3 regions of the Clostridium sp. USBA 49 genome follow, and region 2 is predicted to be linked to each of the others. Evidence: predicted binding sites of a transcription regulator. Region 2 holds the regulator's gene; each other region holds the start of a gene.
The links. Region 2 encodes NrdR, which represses ribonucleotide reductase genes. Its sites were predicted from a motif close to CACNANATNTNGTG; they were not measured.
Positions count from the first base shown of each region.

Region 1: a site for NrdR is predicted at 2,491-2,504, ahead of B5D11_RS04915 (ATP cone domain-containing protein). Genes of this name have one in related genera too.
Region 3: a site for NrdR is predicted at 2,314-2,327, ahead of B5D11_RS07565 (vitamin B12-dependent ribonucleotide reductase). Genes of this name have one in related genera too.

Region 1 covers NZ_FUYD01000003.1:219,862-224,474, reverse strand. Annotated here, with positions in the region: gene B5D11_RS04925 (peptidoglycan DD-metalloendopeptidase family protein) at 1-1,076, shown strand, start outside; gene B5D11_RS04920 (S8 family serine peptidase) at 1,270-2,466, opposite strand; gene B5D11_RS04915 (ATP cone domain-containing protein) at 2,738-3,001, shown strand; gene B5D11_RS04910 (HD domain-containing protein) at 3,141-4,037, shown strand; gene B5D11_RS04905 (YvrJ family protein) at 4,090-4,236, shown strand; gene proB (glutamate 5-kinase) at 4,412-4,613, shown strand, end outside.
Region 2 covers NZ_FUYD01000002.1:206,073-210,685, reverse strand. Annotated here, with positions in the region: gene B5D11_RS02925 (winged helix-turn-helix domain-containing protein) at 1-590, opposite strand, end outside; gene pgeF (peptidoglycan editing factor PgeF) at 606-1,328, opposite strand; gene nrdR (transcriptional regulator NrdR) at 1,434-1,892, opposite strand; gene B5D11_RS02910 (YlmC/YmxH family sporulation protein) at 1,973-2,236, opposite strand; gene sigG (RNA polymerase sporulation sigma factor SigG) at 2,488-3,261, opposite strand; gene sigE (RNA polymerase sporulation sigma factor SigE) at 3,336-4,043, opposite strand; gene spoIIGA (sigma-E processing peptidase SpoIIGA) at 4,058-4,613, opposite strand, start outside.
Region 3 covers NZ_FUYD01000006.1:103,563-108,175, forward strand. Annotated here, with positions in the region: gene B5D11_RS07555 (cation-translocating P-type ATPase) at 1-1,494, shown strand, start outside; gene B5D11_RS07560 (GAF domain-containing protein) at 1,610-2,107, opposite strand; gene B5D11_RS07565 (vitamin B12-dependent ribonucleotide reductase) at 2,383-4,613, shown strand, end outside.

The sequences.
Region 1 (4,613 bases), on a different contig from region 2:
AAGCTGATGAAAATGCACTTAAACAAATAGCAAAAATAAATAATGAATTAGAAAATAGATTTAAAAGTACAAATTTTAAAGATAGTATTTTTGTTTTTAATTCAAAAGTAAATGAAGATTATTTAATTGATGATAAATTATTAGAAAAATCTATAATTCAAAATGGAGGAATAGAAGTAGAAGCCTTTTCCATGCTTTGTGATGGTAAAGAAATAGCAATAATTGCTAGTCAAATGGAAGGAAAAGAAGCTTTAGATAAGGTAGCAAACTATTATGCTTCTAAAAATGGAGTTAATATAAAAGAAAGTAATGTAAAAAATAAAATCACATATGAAAAAAAGAAAACTCTTTTAAAAGATGTAGATGATGTTGATAAAGTTAAAGAAAGAATTATAGAAGTAAATTCAAAGTTAAAGAAACCTCTATTAGTGATAGAATTTAAAGGTACTTCTCAAAGTACAAAAAATATTTCTCCAGAAACTATTATAAAATCATCAAACAGTATTTTAGAAGGACAAAGCCAAATTGAAAATCAAGGTAAGTATGGGGAAAAGATTGTATTAAAAGAAATTACAATGCAAAATAATAATATAATAGATTCAAAAGTTATAAGTGAAAAAGTTACTATACCTCCAGTAAATAAAGTTATATTAAAAGGTACTAAAAGTAATGAAGATAAAGATAAAACAGCAAGTACTTCTTTTGTATCACCTTCACGAGGCACAATATCTTCAAATTTTGGTATGAGGTGGGGCAGAATGCACGAAGGACTTGATATAGCAGCAAACTTAGGGGAACCTATATATGCTGCTCTTGATGGCACTGTAACATATTCAGGTTGGGCTAGCGGCTATGGTAATTTAATTAAATTAAAACATAACGATGGTATTGAGACTTATTATGGACATTGCAGTAAACTTTTAGTATCAGAAGGTCAAAAGGTAAAAAAGGGTGAAAAAATTGCAGAAGTTGGAAGTACAGGAAACAGCACAGGACCACATCTTCATTTTGAAATAAGAATAAATGGAGTTCCTAAAGATCCTACTAAATATTTAAATGATATAAAAAACAAATAATATAAATCTTCCATTACATTTACATTAATTTCTGATTTTAATTGAAATAAATTATTTATATGAGTATCTAAATGCAAAAAACTTAAGGATTTGAGCGCAAGGTAATGGGCATTACACTAAATAAATATATATCAGAATGTAAGATTATTGGTATAGTAGTAACCCACCCCTGATTCATGAGGTGGGGTTACATTTATGGAAGAAGCTTTGTAATATCAATCATACCTGCTCCTTGAGACCATTTAAACATATTTAAAAGTTTGCAAGAAACTTTTAATAATGATAATACATCTTTAAAAGAAAGCTCTGGGTTATTTTCAAACAAAAGAGCACAAATACCACTTATAAAAGCAGCAGCACAAGAAGTACCACTATAAGTTGTATAAGGTTTATCTAAAGGATAAGCATATATTCTTGAACCATTTCTTTCTGAAATATAATTTTTATTACAGTTTAATGAGCAAATTTCTACACAGGCTGCCGATAAATCAGGCTTTTCCAGTTTACCATAAGGACCAGAGGAAGAATGAATATAAGGCTTAATACCACTTCTAGTATCTAATCCTGCAACAGTAATACAATTATTTAATGTAGCAATACCTTTAATTGAACCTTCTTCATTTTTATTACTATTACCACTCGGAACAACCACAACTATTCCTTTTTTTACAGCAATATCAAATATTTTAGAAAAAAGTGAAATAATAAAAGAATTATAGTCTATAATTTCAAAAGGAAGACAAATTACTTTTATGTTGTATTCAATATTTTCATTAAGTATAAGTTCAATAGCATACAATATGTCTGAAATAAAGCCTCTGCCTATATCATTAAAAGCTTTTACTGAATATAAATGGCTGTTTTCAGCAATACCTCTATACATACCTTTAGAAGCAGCTCCACTTCCACATATAATACCACTCATAAATGTTCCATGTCCATTATCATCATAAGGATATTTCATATCATTTATCAAATCTACAAATTTTTTAATTTTATTATTAGGATGACAAATATCTGTATGAGGGTAAGTACCACTATCAACTAAACCAATTCCAATTCCTTTCCCAGTAAGTTTATATCTTTCTTGAAATGTTATACCATTTGCACTTAAAACACTCATTCCACATAAAAAAGCATTTGTATCGAAAGATATATATGAAACTTCAGGAAGCTCTAAAAGCCTTTCTATTGCACTTTTAGATAAATTTGCACTTATACATTTTATTGATGGTATATTTCTTATTACTTCTGATTTATAGGATTTTATCTTTTTTTCTATATTTTCTATTAAAGTCTTACATTGAATTATTACTCTATAATTTTTATAGCTATTACTTTCTAAAGCCTGTTTGAGATTATAATCAAGTTTGCTTTTAAAAGAGAACATAAAAGCCTCCTAAAAAATTGATACCAATATATATTATGAAACTTTTATAATATTGATACAAATTAGAATGTTTATTATTAAATTATTTACATATATTTTAAAACCATTAATTATTTTATAGTTTATTGTTGAAAATTATATGTTTATAATTTAAACTTAAATTGTAAAGGTTATATATAAACAAAACTTAATTTTACATATATTAAGACTTTGTATTGAAAATCTTTACTAAATAAAAAAATTATATTTATTTTAGAGGGGGTATTATATAATGCAAATAATAAAAAAAGATGGCAGAATTGAAAAATTTGATATAAATAAATTAAAAGCAAGTATTGAAAATTCTGCTAATGATATTAACTTCCCTATAACTGAGTCAGATTTAAATATAGTATTAAATGATATAAAAAAAATACTAAATTTATTAAGAGAAAATTCTTCTCTTACATCAAGTTATGAGGTAAGAGGAATAGTATATCATGTTCTTATAAATTCTGGTTTTTCTAGTGTATGTAAATCATATATGGATATATAAAATTATATAAAAATTTAAATATGATTTTTAAAATTTTAATAAAAATTAATAAAATTTACCTAGAATAAAAACATAACCATAGAAAAAAATAAAATTATATATAAGTGTTTCTATTTTATATTTTGAAAGGATGACGAAAATGAAAGACAGTTTTTTTAAAGACTTAAAAAATAATGAATATATAGAAGACAGCTTTATGGTTATGAAAATTTTAAATAAAGAAGATGGTGAATTTACAGCTTTTATTGGAGATAAAACTGGAGATTTTAAAATATTTATACCTCAAATTCATGAAAAGATTAATATTGGAGATGTTATATATATAAAAGCTAAAAAAAATATAATTTATGAAGTAAATGAATATAAAAAGATAGAAGATTTTGATATAAATGATTATCTCCCCAGTTTAAAAAGACCTATAGAAGAAGTTATAAGTGATATAGAAACTATATCTAAAGAAGAATTTAAAAGTCCAGAAATAATAAGTTTAAATGATTATTTTTTTAAAGATAAAAGTTTTTTAGAAAAATTTAAAAATGGTATAGGGGGCTTAAATCAGCATCATAATTATATAGGAGGATTAGCTGAACATACTTTAAATGTTATGTATATGACTAAAGTTATGGCTTATAGATATAATTGCAGGCATAAGGAAATTGCTATACTTGCAGCTAAGCTTCATGACATAGGTAAAACAGAAGAATATGATATAAATGGTCCTTTTTCTGTTTCAATTAGAGGAGAAATGGAAGGACATATAGTTATAGGAGTTACTATGATTGAAGAGGCTTTTAAATCTGGAGGGAATATTTATAGTGAAGATTTTAAAAATAGAATTAAAGGATGTATAGTTCAGCATCATGGTAAAATAGAATATGGCTCTCCTAAAGCGCCAAATACTGAAGAGGCTTTTATAGTACATTATGCTGATTTTGTTGATGCTACTATGAACAAAGTAGGTCAAGTAAAAGATATTACAGAGCCAGGTACTTGGTCAGAATATGATAGAAGAATAGGAACAAGATTATATATTTAATATTTATATGTAAAAATAAATTATTGCATATATAATTATTGAGGTGATAATTATGGATGCAATAGTTAGTTTGATAGGTAATGTAGGGTTTCCTATAGCTGTATCTATATATCTTTTAGTTAGGATAGAAGGTAAGCTTGAAAACCTTACAAACAGTATTAACAATCTATCTAGTGTCATAAACACAATAAATAAATAGTACTAATTATATTTTTAATTTTTTTATATTTAATTGTATTATTATGAAAAAGCTTTTTAAAATGCAGTTTTATGTGTTTTGAAAAGCTTTTTTTATGCAAGTTTAACTTGATATTAATGCATTTTATATTTATAATTCTTTATAATGGAAACATATATAAAAAAGGGGGCAGGCTATGAACTGCAGAAAAAATTATTTAAAAGGAATAAAGAGAGTTGTTGTAAAAGTAGGAACTTCTACACTTACTCACTCTAGCGGTCTTTTAAATTTAGATCGTATAGAAAGTTTAGTTAGACAGCTGGCAAATTTACACAATCAAAATATTGAGGTTATATTAGTAACTTCAGGAGCTGTTGGGGCAGGTATGGGAAAACTTG
Region 2 (4,613 bases):
TCCACAGTTCTTGTCTCTCCAATAAAATCATATCCCCAGACTTTATCAAGCAAAAATTCCCTAGTTATTACTCTGCCTTTATTTTTTATTAGTATTTCCAGTACTTCAAATTCTTTTAATGTAAGCTCTATTTTTTTCCCGTCTTTTGTAACTTCATGATTTTCAAAATCTATAACTATACTATCAAACTTGAAAATTTTATCTATTGGATTATTTGATGTCCTTCTAAGCACAGCCTTAACTCTTGCAAGAAGTTCTCTTATAGAAAATGGTTTAGTTATATAATCATCTGCACCAAGTTCTAACCCTAAAATTTTATCTAATTCTTCGCTTTTAGCAGTTATCATAATTATTGGAATATTAGAAACACTAATGTCTTTTCTAACTTCTTTACATACATCATATCCATCTTTTTCTGGAAGCATCACATCCAGTAGCACTAAATCTGGCTTTTCATTTTTTATTAATTTTAAAGCATCTATTCCATTGCCAGCACAAATAACTTTATATCCGACATTTTCAAGATTAAATTTTATAAGTTCTTGGATATGCTCTTCATCATCTACAATAAGTATTTTATATTGTGACATTATACCCCTCCATTATTATTTCATATATATGTATGAAAACATTCGTCCACAATTTTTCCCAAATTTTCTATAAGAATAAAGTTCATATTCTTTATTACAAAATGTACAAATATCTACTGAATTTATATTTTGTAAATAAACTCCCTGACTTTTAAGTTGTGTACTTATACATAGTTTGAGATTTAATTTGTTATTTTTTATAATATCTATATCTTTATATGTTTTACAACTTTTAAATTTTTCAGCTACATCTTCACCTATTTCATAACAGCATTCCATATTATGAGGTCCTATATATGCAACTATATCAGATGGATTTGAATTAAATTCTTTTTTCATTTTTTCTATTGCTTTAATAACTATACAAGAAAGTGTCCCTCTCCATCCACTATGTATCGCAGCTATTACTTCTTTATTTGTATCATATATAATAACAGGTACACAATCAGCAGTAAACACACCTATTCCTATATTTTTTTTATTTGTTATAATTCCATCTCCTTTATAATTATATAAACTTAAACTATTATTTGTTATATATATATTATCTGAATGAATTTGACTTAAATACAATATATCTTCTAGTCCCATTAATTTCTTTAATTTTTCAATATTATTTTTACCAATATCTGAATTTATATTAAAATCAATATTATTTTTTGCTGTAGAAAAAAATATATTAGCATTTTTCACTTTTTCAGTTAAAAATTCATATTTATCTATTGCTATTTTTTTCATTTTTCTCTCCTTAATTAACATTATAACATTTACTCTTAAACATAATAATAAAAATAAATATATTTTAACTTATATTTAACATAATAAAAATGCCCTTTAGGGCATTTAACTTTTATTTGTCATTAAATTTTTTATTTCTTCCATAAATGTATTTATATCTTTAAATTGTCTATAAACAGAAGCAAATCTTACATATGCTACTTCATCTAAATTTTTTAAACTTTCCATAATCATTTCACCTATATAATCAGATTTTACTTCTGTAAGCATCTGATTACTTAATTTTTTTTCAATATCATTTGCTATAGCTTCAATTTGCATACGTGATATAGGCCTTTTTTGACATGCCTTCAAAAGACCGTTTATTATTTTAGACTTATCAAAATACTCTCTACTAGAATCTTTTTTTATAACTAAAATAGGAATATCTTCTACTTTTTCATAAGTAGTATATCTTTTGTTACATTTAAGACATTCTCTTCTTCTCCTTATAGCCATGTCATCTTCCGTAGATCTTGAATCTACTACTTTGCTTTCTTCATAACCGCAGAATGGACACTTCAACTTATTCACATCCTTGTAATTATAATATAATTAAATGTTTTTATTTATATTATAATTATACACTTTTATGTTACATTTTTCTACTCTTTGTTATTTTCAATAATCTCTTCTCCTTCAACAAGTATTACATCCACACCAATTTTAACTACTTTTGACCAAGGTATTTCAATTATATTATTTCTATTAAACCAAGAAACATTTTGATTAGGTAATAAAATAGATATTATTTTGTAACCATCACAATCAATTTTAAAATCTTTAATATATCCAAGCTTTGTTCCAGAATTAACATCTATTACTTCCATTGATTTTAAACTATTTATTGCATACATAGATTCTTCCATACTTTTTATCCCCCTTGCATTTTTCATAAATTTATTTTATAGGTTTATTCTAATATAATTTATATGAATATTTTAATTATTATATTATGATTATCTAATAAAAAAGTCTTTTTATTAAATATTTACCACTATATATAGCTGTAATAGAAATTTAGAAACACTATAAATTGTATATCGAAAATTAATTTACAGCTTATTATAGGTTAGTGATATTATTTATTATATAAAATTTAAAGAGCCTAAAAAGGCTCTTATATATATTTTCTCATATGCTTAAGTGCGGTTTTTTCAAGACGAGATACTTGTGCTTGAGATATTCCAATTTCATCAGCAACCTCCATTTGAGTTCTTCCATCAAAAAATCTTAAAGATAATATTAATTTTTCTCTATCATTTAATTTTTTCATTGCTTCTTTTATAGATATATTTTCAAGCCAGCTATCATCTGAATTTTTATTATCACTTATTTGATCCATAACATATATTGCGTCTCCTCCATCATGATATATAGGTTCAAATAGTGAAACTGGATCTTGTATTGCATCTAAAGCAAATACAACTTCTTCTCTAGGAACTTTTAATTCTTTAGCAATTTGAGATATTGTAGGTTCTTTATTATTTTCACCTACTAATTTATCTCTTACTTGAAGCGCCCTATAAGCAATATCTCGTAAAGATCTGCTAACTCTTATAGAATTATTATCTCGTAAATATCTTCTAATTTCTCCTATTATCATAGGGACAGCATAAGTAGAAAATTTTACATTTTGAGATAAATCAAAATTATCTATAGCTTTAATTAATCCTATGCAACCTACTTGAAATAAATCATCTACATTTTCTCCTCTATTATTAAATCTTTGAATTACACTTAAAACTAATCTTAAATTACCTTTTATAAATTTTTCTCTAGAAGCCTCATCTCCATCCTTCATATTAATAAGCAGCTGCCTCATTTCATTTTCTTTTAAAACTGGAAGCTTTGCTGTATTAACTCCACAAATTTCAACTTTGTTAATCATCATTCCGTCATCAGCCCCTTTAGAATAATAGCATTTAAATTATTTCCCGAGGAGCCGATTTTTATACTAAGGACAATCTATATCATTTTGTTTATTTCTTTTTTTAATCTTTTTATTATTCTTTTTTCTAGTCTTGATATATATGATTGTGATATTCCTAGCATATCTGCAACTTCTTTTTGCGTTTTTTCACATTCTCCGTTTAAACCAAATCTTAGTTGTACTATTTCTTTTTCACGACTATTTAACTTGTTCATAGCTACTAACAAAAGTTGTTTATCAACTTCATCTTCTATTAGATTATATACAACATCATTATCTGTCCCTAAAATATCTGAAAGAAGAAGTTCATTCCCATCCCAATCAATATTTAAAGGTTCATAAAAAGATATTTCTGATTTTACTTTACTATTCCTTCTTAAATACATAAGTATTTCATTTTCAATACATCTAGATGCATATGTAGCAAGTTTAATTTTTTTATTAGGATCAAAAGTATTCACAGCTTTTATAAGACCTATGGTGCCTACTGATATTAAATCTTCAACATTTACTCCTGTATTTTCAAACTTACGTGCTATATATACTACTAATCTTAAATTTCTTTCAATTAATATGGATCTTATACTTTCATCACCTTCAATTAATTTAGCAACTAAATCCTCTTCTTCTTCTTTGCTTAAAGGAGGAGGAAGTGCATCATTACCTCCTATGTAATATAGTTTTTTTGCAAATATTTTAAAATTTAAAAGTAGTCTATTTAATATTACCTTAAGTCTAAACATAATTTCCCCCCAAATTAAATTATTCCTCTAGATAAAAGAGCTTGATAATCATCATAATCACTTAATCTATTTTCACAAACAGCAACTATTACTTCTCTTTTTTTTATTTCTTCACCATTATGAATAACTATATATTCTGGTTTAAATCCAATTAAATTACCTATTTGACCATTTACAACTTTATAAGGAATATAAAATTTATTTTTATCATTGATTTTAAAATCATCTATGTATTTTTTTTCTATTATCATTACAGGTAATTTAGTCGCAGGTTCTCTTAATTCATTTCCTGTATCTAAAAAAGCTCTAATGCTTTTTTCTTTACCTTTATTTATAATATCAACTTTATATATAAGTGAATTAATTTCTTTTCTATCTCTTATATATATGACAATTCTATCTATAAATAAATAAATGGTAATTATACATAAAATTAATTTTTTATAACTAAAATTTATAGTAATATTATTAATTTGCAATACTGAGTTTCCATTAATTTCAATAAAAAAACATAATCCTGCAAGAAGCATAGAGTATAAAACATAAATTGATCCAGCTTTTAAATTAAAA
Region 3 (4,613 bases), on a different contig from region 2:
GCTGGGGTTAAATTTAATATATTTAAAGACACTTTAGAAAAATTACATCCTAGAAAAAATGAAATACCTTTTGACTCAGACAGAAAACTCATGACTACTGTAAATCAATATGATAATCAATATTTTGTAATGACTAAAGGTGCAACAGATAACCTTCTTAATATATGTACATCTATATATATAGATAATGAAGTAAAACCATTAACAGATGAGTTAAAAAATAAAATAATGAGTTATGCAAATAATATGTCAGATGATGCTCTTAGAGTATTAGGAGCTGCGTATAAAAAAATAGATTCTCCTCATGTAGCTATTGACAATTTAGAATCTGATTTAATTTTTATAGGTCTTGTTGGAATGATAGATCCTCCTAGATTAGAAGTTAAAGATTCAATAGCTCAATGTAAAAGATCTGGAATTAAAACCATTATGATAACTGGAGACCATAAAAATACTGCTTTTGCAATAGCAAAAGAATTAGGCATAGCTGAAACTTTAGATCAATCAATTTCAGGAACTGAACTTGATAAATTATCTCAAGAAGAGCTTAGTGAAAAGATTGATAATTTAAGAGTTTTTGCAAGAGTTTCCCCAGAACATAAAGTAAAAATAGTAAAAGCATTTAAATCAAAGGGAAATATAGTCTCTATGACAGGCGATGGAGTTAATGATGCTCCTTCATTAAAAGCTGCTGATATAGGAGTTGCTATGGGTATTACTGGTACTGATGTTGCAAAAGGAGCAGCTGATATGGTACTTACAGATGATAATTTCTCTACTATAGTTTCTGCTGTAGAACAAGGAAGAAATATATATAATAATATAAAAAAATCCATAATATTCCTACTATCTTGTAATACAGGTGAAATAATTTCTTTATTCTTTGCAATACTTTTAGGCTGGCCTACACCATTAATGCCTATACATTTATTATGGGTGAATTTAATAACAGATACCCTCCCAGCATTAGCTTTAGGTGCTGATCCTGGTGATCCTAGCGTAATGGATGAAAAACCTCGTAATCCAAAAGATAGCTTATTTGCTCATGGCGCTGGAATAAACCTTATATTAAATGGTATTTTAATAGGTATTTTAACACTTTCAGCTTTTGTAATTGGAGCAAGGGTTGAATCAAATGTTACAACATTATTCCCAATATTCCCTGAAAATATTTCAAAGGATGCATTAATTCACGCACAAACTATGGCTTTTATAGTTTTAAGTGTATCTCAGCTAATACATTCTTTAAATATGAGAAATTCTAAAAAATCTATATTTCAAATTGGATTTTTCTCAAATATGTTTTTAATAGGTGCTATATTAATTGGAATATTCCTTCAAGATATAGTTATAACTGTTCCATTTTTAGCAAAGATATTTGAAGTTTCTAATTTAACAGGCAGTGAATGGGGTACTGTAATATTGCTTTCAATAATTCCACTTATATTTAATGAAATTGCTAAAATATTTATAAGAATAAAAGAAAAAGCTTAAAATAAAAATTTACATTTAATTAATTATTTGTTTTCTTTATATAATAAAACCATACATGTATTAAATAAATTTTTTAGTACATGTATGGTTTTAATTTATATAAATTATTTAGTCTTTAAACTTCTTCCCAATTTATATATTTATTTAGTTTTTCAACAAATTTTATAAGATACTTTTCCTCTAATTCAGTGAATCTATTAAACTCTGGACTATCTAAATCTAAAACAGCATAAACTTTATTTTCTTTAATTATAGGTATTACGATTTCAGAGTTTGTGGCAAAATCACAGGCAATATGCCCTGAAAAATTATGTACATTATCTATTCTTTGAACTTTTTTTAAAGCTGCTGCACTACCACATACTCCATTTCCAAGTTTAATTCTATTGCAAGCCGGCATTCCTTGAAAAGGTCCTAAAACAAGTTCATCTCCTCTCATTATATAAAATCCTACCCAATTTAATTTATCTAAACAAGCTTTTATAATAGCACTTGCATTGCTTAAATTGGCAAGAGAATTTTTTTCTGTGCTGCATTGTCCTTCAATCAATATAAGCATATATTTATATTTTTCTTCTGTAGACATATTTTGCAAAACATCTAATTTAAACATATTTTACCACCTTTTTAATAAATTTATTCTGCATAGGAATATATAAATATGTATTATAATGAAGTAGAAAAATTTATACTAACCTGCCTCATCATATTAATACTATTTATTAAATAATAAACATATGATATTGATTTTGTCAATAAATTTTCAAGAAATAAAATTGTTGAATTATATTGGAAAATATTCTATAATAGTCTTCGTGATACAATATATAGTGGTTATTTGCGAAAATAATACTATATATAGCTAAGTATTATAATGGAGGTAAATATATGGAAAATAATATAAAGTCTTTATTTAAAAGAGTTTATACAAAAGAACTAGAAAAAGATAAAAATAAAACAGTATATGATTTATTTAACTGGAAAACTGTAGATGTATTTTTAAAAGACTATAAAACTTCTAAAGTTATCATTGATATGAAGGATTTAGAATTTCCTGAACATTATTCTCAAAATGCTTGTAATATTATAGCTTCTAAATATTTTAGACGTGCAGGAGTTCCAAATAGTTTAGGCTATGAAAACAGTATGAGAATGGTTGCAGATAGATTAGTTAGTTTTTGGGCCAATGCTTTAGTTGATGAAGGCATAATAGAAACACAAGAAGAAAAAAATATTTTTTATGATGAAATGGTATATGGATTATTAAACCAAATGTATGCTCCAAATTCTCCTCAGTGGTTTAATACAGGTCTTGCACATTCTTATGGAATAAAAGGTAAAAAACAAGGTAATTATTATTATAATGAATCTTTAAACAAAGTAGTAGAATCTGAGGATAATTATACAAGAACTCAAGCTTCTGCCTGCTTTATATTATCTATAGAAGATAAACTCTTAGGTCCTCATTCAATATCTGAGCAATTTGTTACAGAAACAAAACTTTTTAAAGGTGGTTCAGGTACAGGAACAAATTTTTCTTCTCTTAGAGCTAAAGGTGAAAGACTTTCTGGAGGTGGAGTATCTTCAGGACTTATGAGCTTTTTAAAAGGTTTAGATAGAAATGCAGGAGCTATAAAATCAGGTGGAACTACTAGACGTGCAGCTAAAATGGTTTGTCTTAATGTTGATCACCCTGAAATTATGGATTTTATAACTTGGAAAGCTAAAGAAGAAGCAAAAGTAAGAGCTCTTGGTAAAATGGGATATGATACAGATATAGATGGTGAAGCTTATGAAACAGTTTCGGGGCAAAACAGCAATAATTCTGTAAGATTTTCTGATGATTTTATGAAAAAAGTAAAAAATCTAGATAATAACGAAGATGAAGTAATAGAGCTAAAAGGAAGAGTTGATGAAAAAGTAAACACTACAATAAAGGTTAAAGATATTTGGGATGCATTTAATGATTCAGCATGGCAATGTGCAGATCCAGCTCCGCAATTTGATGATACTTTTAATGCATGGCATACTTGTCCAGCAGGAGAAGATGGAATATATAACGCCCCATACAATAGAATTAATTCTACAAATCCTTGCGGAGAATATGCTTTTTTAGATGATTCATCCTGTAATTTAGCTTCTATAAACATATTTAAATTTTACAATCATTCTACTAAGAGTTTTGATTTAGAGGGATACATACATTTAATAGGACTTGTACAGCTTGTCTTGGAAGCATCTATACATTGGGGCCAATATCCAACAGAAGATATTGCAAGAAAAACTTATATGTTTAGAACTACAGGCCTTGGTATTTCAAATATAGCTTCACTTTTTATGGTTATGGGATTTCCGTATGATTCAGAAGAAAGCAGAGCTCTAGCTTCTTCACTAATAGGTATAATGACAGGATATTCATACTATGTATCTTCACTTATGGCTCAAAAGGTTGGAACTTTTAAAAAATATGAAATTAATAAAGAGTATATGCAAAGAGTCATTAGAAATCATGCTCGAGCTGCTGGTGCATTAGATACTCCTTATGAAGGCTTAAATTATGAGCCTCTTAAAGTAAATCATGAACTTTTAAAAAAGCTTAAATTAGGTTATATAAGTAATTCTTTAAAAAAAGTATGGAAAGACTCTTTAGAATATGGAGAAAAATATGGATATAGAAATGCTCAAGTTACTGTTATAGCTCCTACAGGAACTATATCTTTTGCTATGGATTGCATAGCTACATCTATAGAGCCATTTTTTAGCCACATAGTTTATAAAAAACTTGTAGGTGGAGGCTATATGACAATAGTTAATCCTGTTATAGAAATGTCTCTTGAAAATTTAGGATATACTAAAGAGCAAATTAAAGATATATTAAATTATGTTCTTAGAAAAGAAACTGTTTTAGAAAATGGATATGAATATGAAAAAATAGCAGATGGTAAAATAGAAGGTGCACCTCATCTTAAAGAAGAACATCTCCCTATATTTGACACTGCAAATAAATGTGGAAGCGGAGATAGATATATTGATCCGATGGGACACGTTTATATGGTAGCTGCTATAACTCCTTTAATATCAGGAGCTGTTTCTAAAACAGTAAATTTACCTAAAAATGC